2 regions of the Acutalibacter caecimuris genome follow, and region 2 is predicted to be linked to the other one. Evidence: predicted binding sites of a transcription regulator. Region 2 holds the regulator's gene; the other holds the start of a gene.
What was found. The regulator HrcA, encoded in region 2, represses chaperone genes, less so after heat shock. The targets are predictions, from matches to a motif close to TGTTAGCACTCNNNNNNNNNGAGTGCTAACA.

Region 1 (7,702 bases), on a different contig from region 2:
AGGCCCATCTCCCCTGCCCATTGCTCCAGCAGTACCTGGGGGCTTTTGGTCTTTAGCCGGGGCCGGAACTGTTCCGCCAGGGCGGCGTAGGCGGTTTCGGCCTGCCCGGTGGGGCTGCCGCCCCACAGCAGCAGCCGGGCCGTGTGGGCGGCCAGGCCGTCTGCCGGGCTCAGCAGGGACCGGAAGAAACAGGCCGCTGCCCGGACGGCCTTCTCCTGCAAAAAGGGCTCGCGGCCGGCCACCTGGTAGGGGATGCCCTCTTTTTGCAGGCATTCTTCCAGCAGGGCCGCTTGCCGGTGGGTGCGGTAGAGGATGGCGATGTCCTCGAACCCCCAGGGGCCCCCTGGGACGGCGGGCTGGGCGTGGGCCTCCAGCATCCCCACACCGCCGGTGAGGCGGCCGATCTCTTTGGCCAGAAAGATGGCCTCGGCCAGGGGGCTGGGGGCCTCTACCACCCGCACCGGCGGGCCCGCCGGGCAGTGGGGGCGCAGCAGCCTTTCCCCGCCCGGATTGGGGGCAATGGCCTGGGTGGCCAGGGAGAGGATTTGGGGGGAGGAGCGGTAGTTCTCGGTAAGGGTGACGGTAAGGGCCCCGGGGAAGTCCCCGGCCAGCTTTTGGAAACAGCCGGCGTCCGCCCCACGGAACCCGTAGATGGCCTGGTCCGGGTCGCCGATAACGAACAGTTCCCGGCCCCCCTGGTTCCAGGCCCGGATCAGCCGGTATTGCAAAGGGGTGACATCCTGGAACTCATCCACCAGCAGGTAGGGGAACACGCCGGCATCCGCCCCTGCGGCGGCTTGCAGGGCCTTTAGCAGCAGGTCGTCAAAGTCTAAGAGGCCCCAGCTTTCCAAGCCGGCCTGGTAGGCGGCCAGCACCGGGGGCTCTACAAAGGTGCCCGGCGGGCCCAGGCTGGACTTCTCGTTGGAGATTTGGGTGAGCAGCCGGGACACGGGGGTTGACAGGGACAGTTCCCGGCAGACGGCCTCGGCCAGGGCATGGGTTTCCGCCGGGCCGGCCAGCGGGAGGGCTGTGCCCCCGGCCAGCAGGCGCTGGTGGGCCAGGGCGTGGAAGGTGCCGATTTGCACCTTGGCGGCCGGGCCCTTGCCCAACTGGGCCTGGATGCGCGCCCGCAACTGGCCGGCGGCCTGATTGGTAAAAGTTACCGCCGTGATGTGGGCGGGGCTGACCCGCCGGGTTTCTATCAGGTGCAGGATGTGGGCGGACAGGGTGCCGGTTTTGCCGGTGCCGGGGCCTGCCTTCACCAGAATGGCCCGCTGGGTGGCAGTAATGGCCTGGCGCTGGTGTTCGTTCCAGCAGGGGGCCGGGGGCGGGGGCGGCGGGACAGGGGCCGCCTGGGCAGGCGCTGGGGCGGGCCGGGCGGGCAACCGTGGGGGTTGGGCCGGGTTGGGGGAATCTTGAAACAGGGCGGTTTGGCCTTGCAGGGTTTGGCGCTCGCCGGGGGTGAACAGGCGGAGGGCGCCGTACATACCGTCAAAGCCGGGGCTCCAGGTAAGCTGGCCTGCCCGCAGGCGGCGGACGCCCTCTGCCACCAGGGGGCCGGCCACGGCGCGGATGTCCTCCAGCGGGAGGGCCCGCAGGATGGGGAACTCCGGGCCCAGCTTTTGCAGCAGGGTTTGGTAGAGGCCCGCTGCCCGGGCGCTGGCAGCCGTACAGCCCAGCGAGGCGGCGATGAGCTCCGGCAGGGGGACCAGGCTCTCGTAAACGGGGGCCCCGGCAGGGCGGTAGCCCAGGGGGCGGGCGGCCAGTTGCTCCACCCGGTGGGACACCCCGACCGTCAGCTTTTGGCCGCAGACCGGGCAGACGCCGCCGTAGCGGCCGGTTTCCTCCGGGGAGAGGCACAAGCCGCACTTCCGGTGGCCGTCGTAGTGGTACTTGCCCTCCTGGGGGAAGAACTCCAGGGTGCCCAGGAAACCCCGGCCGGTTTCCAGGGCGGCTTGCAGGCCCGGATAGGACAGCTCGGTATCCAGAAGGTTGGCCTCGCGGCCCAGCTTGGCCGGGGAGTGGGCGTCGGAGTTGGAGATCAGCCGGTAAGGGTCCAGGGCGGGCACCCGCCAGTTCATGGGCGGGTCGGAGGAGAGGCCGGTTTCCATGGCGTGGATATGGGGCGACAGGTCGCCGAAACAGGCCTCTACGGAATCAAACCCGGAAAAAGCCCCGAAAAGGGAGAAATGGGGCGTCCAGATATGGGCGGGGATGTAGACCGCCTGGGGGCAAAGGGCGAGGAGGATCTCCAGCAGGTCGTGGCAGTCCAGGCCCAAAATGGGCCGGCCGTCCCCATGGAGGTTGCCGATCTGCTCCAGCCGCCGGGACACCCGTTCGGCTTCCTCCAGGCCGGGCAGGAGGAGGAGGCTGTGCACCTTGCGGACACGGCCCTCTTTTTTGTAGATGGAACTGATCTCGCCGGTGACGGTAAAGTGGGGGCGCGGGTTTTCCGGGGCGGTGTTGTCCCGGATGCGGTAGGCCTCTTTGAGCACGTAAAGGCCGTTTCCGGTGGGTTCCAGCTTGTCCCGCAGCTCCTGCCGCCAGGCCGGGTGGGTGAAGTCCCCGGTGCCGACGAGGCCAATGCCCTTGCGCCGGGCCCAGAGGTCCAGGTGCTCGGGCGTGCTGGCCTTGCTGGTGGCCCGTGCGTAGTGGGAGTGGATGTGGAGATCTGCAATGTACATAGGTAACTTCCCTTCATCTGGCAGGGATATGGGACGCGTGCCGTTTTTTGCCGCTTTATGCTGCTTTATGCCGCTTTATGCCGTTTTATGTAAGTATACCACCTTTTGCGGAGAATGGCAAGCTGGCCTTGGCCGGGGCGGGGTTGGGGTGCCGCCGGGGGGGCCTCCGGGGGTGCCTCCGGCGGCTTAGGGGTTTCACCCCTAAGAACCCCACCACTTTTGAAAAAGTGGACAAAACTTTTGCGCGCGCTTGACGGGAGGCTTTTTTTGTTCGTGTGGGGAGGGATTCTGGGGGGTTTTATTACTTTTTTTCTTTTCTTATTTTTTCTTTTTTTCTTTTTCTTTTTTTCTTTTTTATTCCTTGTTGTTTATTTCTTAGGGCTTGTTTGAAAATAGAGGAAATGACGGATTTTTGACCAGAAACGGTCAGATTCAAGGAGAAAACCGCAAGTAATACTTGCGTATTACGAGGATTTTCGACGCAGAAGATGGTTGTTTCTGGGTAAAAAGACGGCGTTTTCGATTTTTCAAACAAGCCCTAATTTTGCTTTTTTGTTTTATTTTATTTTTGTTTTTCCATAATTTATTTTTCTGTTTTGTTGTTTTTCTTTTATTCTTCTTATTTTTTGGTGCGGGGGAATAGAGAAAAGAGCAGGCCCGGCGTAATCCGGGGCTGCTCTTTTTGTTTTACCTTCCTCGCGTAATGCAAAGGAATGGTGTAAATTTTGTGTAAAGCAAGGTTTCAGTTAGGCAAGAATCCCGTGTTTTCGGGGGATTTCAATGCATCATTAATACATCCCGCCCATGTCCGGGGCCGGGGCTGCGGGCGGGGTGGGCTCTTTGATGTCCGCTACCAGGGACTCGGTGGTGAGGATGGTGGCGGCCACGGAAGAGGCGTTTTGCAGGGCGGAACGGGTAACCTTGGTGGGGTCTACGATGCCGGCCTGGATCATATCCTGGAACTCGCCGGTAAGGGCGTTGTAGCCCTGGCCCACCTTGTGGTCCCGCTTAAGCTGCTCCACGATCACGGAACCCTCGATGCCGGCGTTGGCGGCGATCTGGCGGACGGGCTCCTCCAGGGCCTTGAGCACGATGGCGGCGCCGGTCTTTTCGTCGCCCTCGGCGCTGTTTACATAGGCCTGCACGGCGGGGATGGCGTCGATAAGGGCGGTGCCGCCGCCGGCTACGATGCCCTCTTCCACAGCGGCCTTGGTGGCGGCCAGGGCGTCCTCGATGCGCAGTTTCTTTTCCTTCATCTCGATCTCGGTAGCGGCGCCCACCTTGATGACCGCCACGCCGCCGGCCAGCTTGGCCAGGCGCTCTTGCAGCTTCTCTTTGTCGAACTCGCTGGTGGTGGTTTCGATCTGGGAGCGGATCTGCCCGACCCGTGCCTTGATGGCCTCGCTGTCCCCGGCGCCGTCTACAATGATGGTGTTCTCTTTATCCACCTTGACCTGGCGGGCATGGCCCAGCATATCCACGGTGGTTTCCTTCAGGTCCAGGCCCACTTCCTCAGAGATAACCTGGCCGCCGGTGAGGGTGGCGATGTCCACCAGCATCTCCTTGCGGCGGTCGCCAAAGCCGGGGGCCTTGACGGCTACGCACACGAAGGTGCCCCGCAGGCGGTTGAGGATCAGGGTGGTGAGGGCCTCGCCCTCAATGTCCTCGGCGATGATCAGCAGCTTTTTGCCGGACTGGACGATCTGCTCCAGCAGGGGCAGGATCTCCTGGATGTTGGAGATTTTCTTATCGGTAATGAGGATATAGGGGTCGTCCAGCTCGGCCACCATTTTGTCGGTATCGGTGGCCATATAGGGGGTGACATAGCCCCGGTCGAACATCATGCCCTCGACTACCTCGCTGTAGGTTTCGGCGGTCTTGCTCTCCTCTACGGTGATGACGCCGTCGGAGGTGACTTTCTCCATGGCGTCGGCGATCAGTTGGCCGATCTCGTCGCTGGAGGAGGAAACGGCGGCTACCCGTGCGATGTCTTTGGTGCCGCTGACCTTCTGGCTGTTCTGGACGATGGCGTCCACGGCAGCCTCGGTGGCTTTTTGCACGCCCTTGCGCAAGACCATGGGGTTGGCGCCGGCGGTGACGTTCTTCATGCCCTCACGGACCAGGGCCTGGGCCAGCAGGGTGGCGGTGGTGGTGCCGTCGCCGGCCACATCGTTGGTTTTGGTGGCGACTTCTTTGACCAGTTGGGCGCCCATGTTCTCGTAGGCATCCTCCAGCTCCACCTCTTTGGCGATGGTGACGCCGTCGTTGGTGATCAGGGGGGCGCCGAACTTCTTATCCAGCACCACGTTGCGGCCCTTTGGGCCCAGGGTGATCTTTACCGTATCGGCCAACTGGTTGACGCCGCTGAGCAGCGCCTTGCGGGCCTCCTCGCCGTAGACGATCTTCTTAGCCATATCTGCATCATGTCCTTTCTGATGGGTGTTTTAAATAGATTGTGTTTTTGCTTGACGTATGCTGCCGGGGGCTCTTACTCCACCACGGCCAGGATGTCCGACTGCTTGACGATGGTGTACTCCTCGCCGTCGATCTTCACCTCGGTGCCGCTGTACTTGGCGGAGATGACCCGGTCCCCTTCTTTCAGGTACATTTTTACCTCTTTGCCGTCGATCTCGCCCCCGGGGCCAACGGCGATGACCCGGGCGATCTGGGGTTTCTCCTGGCTTTTGGCAGCCAGGACGATGCCGCTTTTGGTGGTTTCCTCGGCATCCTCGGTTTTAATAAGGACTCTGTCCAGCAAAGGCTTTACCTGCATTGCAAACACCTTCGGCCCAAAATTTTAATGGCGGGGCCTTCCCTTTCTCCCGGCTTTCCGCCGCCGGGGGGCGGTATCCGCCGGGGCGCGCCGTGGCACGGCCCAGCGATAAGAGATAACGCAATTTGTGTTTTAGCACTCACCACTCTCAAGTGCTAAACCTATTCTATCCTTATGGTCAGTAAAAGTCAAGAGGCTTTTTCACATTTTTTTACAATTCACAAATCTTTCACATTTTCGCCCCGGTTTCCTGTGCGGGGGCGCCCTGCCAAAGCCTTGAAAAAAAGCTTGCAATTTCTTTGGTTTTGTGCTATCATAACCTTTAGTAAGCCGATGGGTAAGGAGGTGTTACACTTGCCGAACATCAAATCTGCCAAAAAGCGCGTGAAGGTCATTGCCACCAAGACCATGCTGAACCGCGCTGCCAACTCGCAACTGAAAACGCAGATCAAGAAGGCCAACGCGGCCATTGAGAGCAATGCGGACAACAAGGTTGCCGAGGTGCGCACCGCCATGAAGAAGATTGACCAGGCCGCTGCCAGGGGCATTATCCACAAGAACAATGCTGCCCACAAAAAGGCTGCCCTGGATAAAAAACTGCACGCCGGCGCGTAAGCTGCTTGCTTTATTACGCTGGTTTTGTTAGTTTGCTTTTCGAAGGCTCGGATCCTGCTGGGTTCCGGCCTTTTATCTTTTTGCGGGTGTCCAAAGCGGAGAGTTTGTGACGAAATTTTGGCCTCCGGCGGCGGAGAGTTGGCGTAGCCAACTCTTGGGCCCTGATTCTCGGCTGTCGCCCCCTAAGAACCCCGCCACCTTTGAAAAGGGCGAGGGCCACCGGGGGTGGCCGTCACGAGCCGACCGAACCGGCAGGTGAGACGACGAAACTTTTACTATTTGTTCGCTGGAGCCTCGTTTTTTAACTCTTCATTTTGGACGCTTCCTTTACAAATATACCCTTGACTTTTTGTAGAATACTGGTTATTATATATACATACCTATTATTTGGAGGTGGCCTATATGAAAAAGGGGACGAAACTTACACTGCTGATCGGTTTGATTACCGCCATTGCGGCCGTAGCGGCCTCGGTAACGGCCCTGCTGCTGTATTTGGATCACAAACGGGACGAGGAAGAGCTGGAGCACTATTTGGACTGCTCGATCCAATAAAAGCGGCGGCCCTCCAACGCCGGAAGGAGGTGGGCTTTGCCATGCCCAAACGGGCCCCCTGCCCCTCCCCGCCCCTGCTTAGGAGGATGTACCCTTGTTGGACAAACATGGCTTTGACCTTTGGGCGGACGGCTATGATCAGGCCGTTGGCCTTTCTGACGAAAGCAACACCTACCCCTTTGCCGGCTACAAAAAGGTACTGGGGCGTATTTTTCAGGACGTTTTGGCAGCCGGCCCCTGCCGGGTGCTGGATATTGGCTTTGGCACGGCCACACTGACCGCCCGGCTGTATGATATGGGCTGCCAGGTGTGGGGGTTGGATTTTTCGCCCAAAATGCGGGAGGCCGCACAGGCAAAGATGCCCGGCGCCCACCTGTTTTTGGGGGATATGGCTGCTGGACTGCCCTCGGAGCTGCTGGGGCAGACGTATGATTGTATCCTTTCTACCTACGCTGTCCATCATCTACCGGACAGGGAGAAGGCCGGGTTTTTGGCGGGGCTTTTACCCCTGCTGGCCCCCGGCGGGCAACTGCTGGTGGGCGACGTGGCCTTTGGGACCCGCGGGCAACTGGAAGCTTGCCGCGCCCGGAGCGGGGACGATTGGGACGGGGAGGAATTCTATTTGGTGTATGAAGAGTTGCGGGAGCATTTCCCGCAGATGCAGTTTGAGGCGGTTTCCCACTGTGCGGGAATTGTGCGCCTGACGGCCGGATAACCGAAATACCCCGCAGCATAGGGCTGCGGGGTATTTTTGTGGGTTTTGCGGGGCGGCTGTGCCTTTTCGCCTTTTTTGCCTGGATGCTTATGCCTTATCCCGCGGCCTGGCCAGCAGTGCCGCCAGGTAGCCGAAAAACACCGCCGCTGTGGTGCCCGCCGCGCCGGCTGTCAGCCCGCCGGTGAACACGCCCAGGAAACCCTGCTCGACCACCGCTTTGCGCACGCCCTCGGACAGGGCCCAGCCGAACCCGCACAGGGGCACCGTGGCCCCTGCCCCGGCGTAATCTACCAGGGGGCCGTACAGGCCCACGCCCCCCAGCAGCACGCCCAGGGTGACGAAAAGCACCATGATGCGGGCCGG
Region 2 (7,702 bases):
ATCACTGTGTACTGGCCGCAGCGCTGCGGGCAAGGGGTCAACCGGCTTGGGCCTTCAGGGCCATTGCCACCCAACCCCGTTCCTCCCGGCGCTCTATCACCGTGTACTGGCCGCTGATGGCTGCCAGCACGTCATCCTCCCGGCTGTCAATGATCCCGCTGATAATATACACCCCGTCCGGCGTCAGGAATTTGGGCACGCTCTTGGTCAATTCAATCACAACGTCCGCCACAATGTTGGCAACAACCACCTGATATCGCCCGCTAACCCGGTCAGAAAGGTTGCCACATATGCCGGTAAACCCCGCAGCAACCCCATTGAAACGGGCGTTTTCCACGGCCGTTTTCACAGCCAGAGGGTCAATATCTACCCCTACCGCCGTGCTACCCCCCAGCAGTAGTGCCGCCACAGAGAGGATGCCGCTACCGCAGCCCATGTCCAGCATATTACAGCCTGGGGTCAGGTATTTTTCTAGTAACTCTAGGCACAGCCGGGTGGTTTCATGGGTGCCGGTCCCAAAAGCCAGGCCCGGCTCCAGGCTCAGCACAACCCGGCCCTGCGGGTCAAAATCCTCCTCCCAAATAGGCCTTATCAGTAGCCTTTCGCCTACCGGGATAGGTTTAAAATACTTTTTCCAGTTATTTAACCAGTCGTCCATCTGGCAACCGGCCTGCTCAATGGCATATGGGATAGAACAGGCCCGCAGCCGTTCCTCCAAAAAGGAAACCGCCTCAGCGGGGTTGTCTTCGGGGCTGATGTATATGTGGATGACCGCGTGCTCCCGGTCTTTTTCCAGCAACTCCTGGTCGATCAGATCAATATGGGCAATTTCCATAGCCTCTTCTTCTAAATTGGAATAGTCCTCAATATAGATACCATGAGGGACAGTCATGTTGGCGATGTCCCCGGCGGTTTCTGCCTGTGCGGCAGGCACAGTTACTTTAATCTCAGTCCAGTTTTCGCTCATTGTTATTCTCCTGACGGGTGTTTTTAGCTATTATAACCCCGCGCAAGGTGTTTTGTCAATCTTTTCGCCCAAATCTCTGGTTTTTCCCTGATTACATAAAAAGGAGTTGCCCTATGACAAAGAAAAAGTTCTTCTTCCAGGGTGCGGTGCTGACGCTGGTTTCCCTGTTTCTGCGCATTACCAATATGGGGTACCGCTCGTACCTTTCCCAACAGATCGGCGCAGAGGGCATGGGGCTTTACCAACTAATTTTTTCCATCTTTATGCTCACCGTGACCCTCTCCACCTCAGGTATCAGCCTGGCAGTTACACGCTTGGTAACAGCAGCCATAGCCGGTGGCAGGCGGCAGACGGTACGCTCGGTGGTGGCCCGATGCTTTGGGTTCTGCCTTACCATCAGTCTGTGTATTGCGCTGTGCCTATTCTTGCTGGCTGATTTTGCTGCCGTTACCTTTCTGGGCGATCCCCAAGCGGCGCCCTGCTTGCGTATACTGGGGGTCGGCTTGCCCTTTATGGCCCTGTGCACCTGCATGAAGGGCTACTTCCTGGCTGTAGACGAGTCCCTTAGTACAGCCGCCTCAGACGCCCTGGAACAGGTCTTGACCATTGCCGCCACGGTGTGTTTCTTCTGGTATTTTGCCCCCCAGAGCATTCAAGCGGCCTGTCTTGCGGCTATGGCGGCGTCTACCTTGGGGGAGGCTGTTTCCTGCGCGGCCAGTTGGTGTGCCTACCGCAAAAGCCTAAAAAAGAATACTCCCGCTGAAAAGGAGAAAAGCCGGGGTGTGCTGCGCAGCCTGCGGCATATCGCCCTGCCCTGCACCCTTAGCAGCGCGGCCCGTAGCGCCTTAAATACAGGTGAAAACCTGCTTATTCCAAGGGAGTTACAGCGTTTTGGGTTAGGTTACTCCCAGTCACTCTCTCAGTACGGTTTGTTGCAGGGCATGGCCATGCCGATGCTGTACTTCCCTTCGTCTTTCCTTACCTCTTTTGCATCGCTGCTTATCCCTAAAATTGCCCGGGAGAGGGAGTTAAGCCACGAGAAGGCAGTGGCATACATCTCCGGCCGGGCCGTACAAGCGGCGTTATGTTTTGGTATGTTCTTTTCCGCTTTGTTTTTGGCTTTTGGAGATAGCTGGGGCCGGGCTTTCTACCATAGCGAAAGCGCTGGCGCTTACCTGCGGGTGCTGGCACCCTTAGTGCCATTGACCTACCTGGATGTAGTGGTAGATAGCCTGCTGAAGGGCTTGGACGAACAATTTAACTCCATGAAGTATAACTTTGCTGATTCCCTGATTCGGGTGATTTTGGTGCTTTGCCTCCTACAGTTTTTTGGCATGGAAAGTTATGTGGCAATTCTATTTTTTAGTACGATCTTCAATGCCTCCCTGAGTTTGCACCGGCTAATGAAGGTGAGCCACCTACATATCTCGTTACCGGAGCATATTTTATTGCCGATGGCTTGCGCGGCCGGGTCGGTGGGGGTGAGCAGGATGCTGTTGGATGGGTTGGCGGCTGGTGGTTTTCTTTTGGTGCTGATGCAGACTGCCCTGTCAGCGGCACTGTTTGCAGGGGGCTACCTTAGTATAATGAAATGGATGGGGAAGAAAACAGCCCGAACCTAATGGAGAACTTTGTACAGATGCCCAGAGGGCAATGACCCTTGACAGAATCTCCAACAGGCGAAGTGAAACTGTACGCAGACAGAACGGACGTAGGCCACAGCTATAGGTCTTTGCCAAACAGGACATCCAGCCCCGGCAACAGATAGGGGCTGGATGTCCTGTTTGGGTTTGTTCGTGCTTATCACCCGGGCGGCGGCCTGTGTACTGCCGGTCAGTTGGCTTGCCTGCAAGCGGGTTCATAAAGTTTTTACAAATAACTTATTGACTTTTTCTGACCATAGTGGTACATTATAGATACAGTTTAGCACTCAATGAACCTGAGTGCTAAAATAAGCCTGCCAGGGCGGAAAGGAAGGTCTCTCCCATGGAACTTACCATGCGGAAAGAGAAAATATTGGCCGCGGTAATCACTGGCTTTATCCGCAACGGAGAGCCCGTGGGCAGCAAGGCGATCGCGGAAGAGATCGGCGTATCTTCGGCCACGGTGCGCAACGAGATGGCCAGCCTTACCGAACTAGGGCTTTTAGAGCAGCCTTATACCTCAGCCGGGCGGGTGCCTTCTCAAAAAGGGTACCGGGAGTATGTGGACCGCTTGATGGAGGTGCCTGAGCTGGAACCCCAACAGCGCTGGTGGATTGACGCCCATCTGGCGCCAGGGATGGATGACCCGGAGCAGTTGCTATCCAGGGTGGTGCAGTTGGCGGCGGGAGTAGGGCAGTGCGCTGCGCTGGTTACTACCCCCGGTGGCCCAGGGGCCAGGGTAAAGGCTGTGCAGTTGGTGCAGACCAGCCGCCGTACGGCCATGCTCTTGCTTATCAGTTCTGCCGGTACTATGAAGAGCCGGGTGTTCCGTTGCGACTATGACTTGACCACAGATATCCTCCGGGTGTTCTTCCGGGTATTCAATGAGAGGGTAACGGGCCGCACGGTAGAGGAGATCACACCTGCTTTCCTGCAAAGCCTAGGGGCCTCGCTGGGGGAGATGTACGCACTGGCAGGGGCGCCTTTGCGGGCCCTATTAGAGGTGGCGGCGGATACAGCCCACACCGAAACCCTGCTGGGCGGGCAGATGAACCTGCTGCTCTACCCGGAATTAGGGGCACTGGGTGTGCGCCGGGTGTTGGACTTCCTGGAGCAGGAAGAAAAACTGCCGGAACTGTTGGGGCGCAGGCAAACAGGGCGCCCCAAGGCCGGGCAGGTCATGGTACGCATTGGCCGGGAGTGTGGTTGCCCGGAACTGGAAGAGGCCACCTTGTTGATGTCCCAGTATAGTGTGGATGCCCAGGAGGCGGGTACATTGGGGCTTATCGGCCCGGTACGGGTAGATTACCCCCGCCTGACCGCCCTGTTGCGCTACCTGGCCGAACAGGTAAGCAGCTACCTTACCACATTGGCCCGGGAGGAGTAGGTACGCAAGGCATTAAAGTGGAAAGACAGCTTTATTTATATAGTTAAGGAAAGGAGCCATAAGGGATGAAGAGCAAGGAAGAGAAAAAACCGAAAACTAGCGAGCCTCCGGAAACGGAAACGACCCATGAGGCAGCGGAACCCACCCAGCCCCCGCAGGAGCCGGACGTGGCCGCCCAGTTGGAAAAACTTCAGGCAGAGATGGAGGAGCAGCATCAGCAGCATCTGCGCGTATTGGCAGAGTATGACAATTTCCGTAAGCGCACGGCAGCGGAAAAGACGGCGATCTACAACAACGCTGTGTCCGACACTGTGCAGGCGATTTTGTCCATTGCCGACAATATTGGCCTGGCGCTGAGCCAGGAGAACGCCTCAGCGGAGGATATGCGAAAGGGCGTGGAGATGATTGAGGCACAGATCCGGGCGGCCTTTGAAAAGCTGGGTATTGCCGAATCGGGCCAGGTGGGGGAGGTATTTGACCCCAAGTTGCACAATGCGGTGGCCCACATTGAGGACGAAAGCCTGGGTGAAAACGTGATCTCCGCCGTGTTCCAAAAGGGCTACACCCTGAGCGGCCGGGTAGTCCGCCATGCGATGGTACAGGTGGCGAATTGAGGGGAGAAGGCTTCATGGGCAAAACGTTTGCCGAAATGCAGAATATGTATCGTGACATTGTACGCCGCTTTCGTGAGATCGAGGGAAAGCCGTGGCAGGCACAAGGCGCGATGATTGAACTGACGAAACAGGTAGGTGAACTGGCCAAGCAGGTTATGCTAAAAGAGAACGATTACGCCTGGGCCGGGGAAGAGGCAGAGGTGGATCGGCGGCTGGGCATTGAGATGGCTGGCGTGATTGCCTAAGTTATGTGGCTGGCAGATCATTACCAGATTGACTTGGGGCAGGCGTTTATTGAGGCCAGAGAGGATGAGGACGCCTATCTCAGATCCAGAGGCGTATAGACTGATTGTGTCAAGCAATAAAAAATTAAAATAAATAAAATACAAGAGAGGTAATTGAACATGGCAAAAACGATTGGTATCGATTTAGGTACTACAAATTCCTGTGTAGCGGTAATTGAGGGCGGCGAGCCCGTTGTTATCGCCAATGCCGAGGGCGCCCGTACGACCCCCTCTGTGGTTGCTTTCAGCAAAACCGGCGAGCGCATGGTGGGCCAGGTGGCTAAGCGTCAGGCTATCACCAACCCGGATCGTACGATTTCCTCTATTAAGCGGGAGATGGGCAGCGCCTACAAGGTCAGCATAGACAACAAGAGTTATACACCCCAGCAGATCAGTGCCATGATCCTGCAAAAGCTGAAGGCAGACGCCGAAGCCTACTTGGGTGAGCCCGTCACCAGCGCGGTAATCACTGTGCCCGCCTACTTTACCGATGCCCAGCGCCAGGCTACCAAAGACGCTGGCACCATTGCCGGGCTGGAGGTCAAGCGTATCATCAACGAGCCCACTGCCGCAGCCCTGTCCTACGGTGTGGATAAGGATAATGACCAGAAGGTCATGGTCTATGACCTGGGCGGCGGAACCTTTGACGTGTCCATTATTGAGATGGGTGACGGTGTGCAGGAGGTACTGGCCACGGCCGGTAACAACCGTCTGGGTGGCGACGACTTTGACCAGAGGGTGATTGATTGGATCGTAGGCAGCTTTAAGGTAGAGCAGGGCGTTGATCTGGCCGGGGACAAAATGGCGATGCAGCGCATTAAAGAGGCGGCTGAAAAGGCAAAGATTGAACTTTCCGGCGTTACGACTGCGGCTATCAACCTGCCCTTTATTTCCGCTGACGCCTCTGGCCCCAAGCACCTGGACATGACCTTGAGCCGGGCTAAGTTTAACGAGCTGACTGCCGATCTGGTGGAAAAAACTATGGGGCCTGTGCGCCAGGCCTTGCAGGATAGCGGCCTGTCCATTGGGGAGATTACAAAGGTATTGCTGGTAGGCGGTTCTTCCCGTATTCCGGCTGTGCAAGAGGCAGTAAAGAACTTTATTGGCAAGGATCCCTTTAAGGGGATCAACCCTGACGAGTGCGTGGCGATCGGCGCGGCTATCCAGGCGGGCGTACTGGGCGGCGAGGTACAGGGCCTGCTGCTGTTGGACGTAACCCCCCTGAGCCTGGGCGTAGAAACGATGGGCGGCGTTATGACCCGCATTATTGAGCGCAACACCACCATTCCTACCAAGAAGAGCCAGGTGTTTTCTACTGCGGCTGATGGCCAGACCCAGGTAGAGGTTCATGTGCTCCAGGGTGAGCGTGACTTTGCCAAAGATAACAAATCCCTGGGCGAGTTCCGGCTGGATGGTATCGCTCCTGCACCCCGGGGCATCCCTCAGATCGAAGTTACTTTTGACATTGACGCCAACGGTATCGTAAACGTTTCCGCCAAAGACCTGGGCACCGGTAAAGAGCAGCATATTACCATCACCTCCAGCTCCAATATGAGCAAGGATGATATTGACAAGGCTGTAAAAGAGGCCGAGCAGTTTGCCGAGGCAGACAAAAAGCGCAGGGAAGAGGTAGACACCAAAAACAATGCCGAGAACCTCTGCTATTCTGCGGAGAAGATGATTGCCGACAGCGGCGACAAGCTGCCTGAGGCGGAGAAGAACGAGGTAAACGTAAAGGTAGCCGCCCTGCGGGACAAACTGCAAACCGGTTCTGTGGAGGAACTGAAGGCCGGCATGGACGACCTGCAAAAGGCTATCTATGCTGCCAGTGAAAAACTCTACCAGCAGGCAGCGCCTCAGGGAGGCCAGGGTGGCCCCCAGGGCCCGGTAGGCGGGGATCCCAGCGCTCCCGGCAACGATGGTAATGTCTACGACGCGGACTTTAAAGACGTAAACTAAGGCCCGGCTGGGTGCGCAGGAGTTGATTTGAGTGGCAGAAAAAAGAGATTACTATGAGGTGCTGGGCATCCAGAAGTCAGCCTCGGAGGACGAAATAAAGAAAGCCTACCGCCAGCTTGCCAAAAAGTACCACCCGGATTTGAACCCCGGTGACAAAGGGGCCGAGGGGAAATTCAAGGAGGTCAACGAGGCCTACGAGGTGCTGTCAGACAGTGGCAAGCGGGCCCGGTACGACCAGTTTGGCCATGCAGGTGTTGACCCCAACTTCGGGGGCGGCGCAGGGGGCGGGAACCCCTTCCAAGGTGCGGGCTTTGACATCAGTGATATTTTTGATAGCTTTTTCGGCGGTGGTTTTGGCGGCGGAGGCCGGCGGGGTAATCCCAATGCTCCCCGCCAGGGTGGCGATGTGCAGGCCAACCTTGCTATCAGTTTTGAGGAGGCCGCCAAGGGCTGCAAAAAGAATGTAGAGTACCAGCAGATAGAGAATTGCGCGGACTGCCATGGAACCGGTGCAGCAGAGGGCACCAGCCCCAAGACCTGCCCCAACTGTAACGGTAGCGGCCAGGTGCGGGTAAGCCAGCGTACACCTTTTGGGGTAATGCAGTCCAGCCAGACTTGTGACCGCTGTCGGGGGACAGGGAAGATTATCGAAAAGCCCTGCCCCACCTGTGACGGCAAGGGTAAGGTGCGCCGCCGCAAAACGATAGAGGTTTCGGTGCCGGCCGGCATTGCTGACGAACAGATTTTAAATGTGAGCGGTAAGGGCAATGCAGGCAGCAATGGTGGCCCCAACGGCGACTTGCACGTGTATGTGTCGGTACGGCCCCATCCCATCTTTCAGCGCCGTG

Region 1: U8U01_RS00585 (co-chaperone GroES) is a predicted target of HrcA. The motif match lies at 5,588-5,618, and genes of this name have one in related genera.

What each region holds. Positions count from the first base shown of each region.
Region 1 is NZ_JAWXXJ010000001.1:94,273-101,974, reverse strand. It holds gene U8U01_RS00600 (UvrD-helicase domain-containing protein) at 1-2,684, opposite strand, end outside; gene U8U01_RS00595 (hypothetical protein) at 2,986-3,219, opposite strand; gene groL (chaperonin GroEL) at 3,473-5,098, opposite strand; gene U8U01_RS00585 (co-chaperone GroES) at 5,173-5,457, opposite strand; gene rpsT (30S ribosomal protein S20) at 5,812-6,072, shown strand; gene U8U01_RS00575 (hypothetical protein) at 6,475-6,624, shown strand; gene U8U01_RS00570 (class I SAM-dependent methyltransferase) at 6,719-7,339, shown strand; gene spoVAE (stage V sporulation protein AE) at 7,427-7,702, opposite strand, start outside.
Region 2 is NZ_JAWXXJ010000005.1:19,372-27,073, forward strand. It holds gene prmA (50S ribosomal protein L11 methyltransferase) at 38-967, opposite strand; gene U8U01_RS04315 (oligosaccharide flippase family protein) at 1,081-2,589, shown strand; gene hrcA (heat-inducible transcriptional repressor HrcA) at 2,954-3,997, shown strand; gene U8U01_RS04325 (nucleotide exchange factor GrpE) at 4,063-4,611, shown strand; gene U8U01_RS04330 (hypothetical protein) at 4,626-4,856, shown strand; gene dnaK (molecular chaperone DnaK) at 5,016-6,854, shown strand; gene dnaJ (molecular chaperone DnaJ) at 6,886-7,702, shown strand, end outside.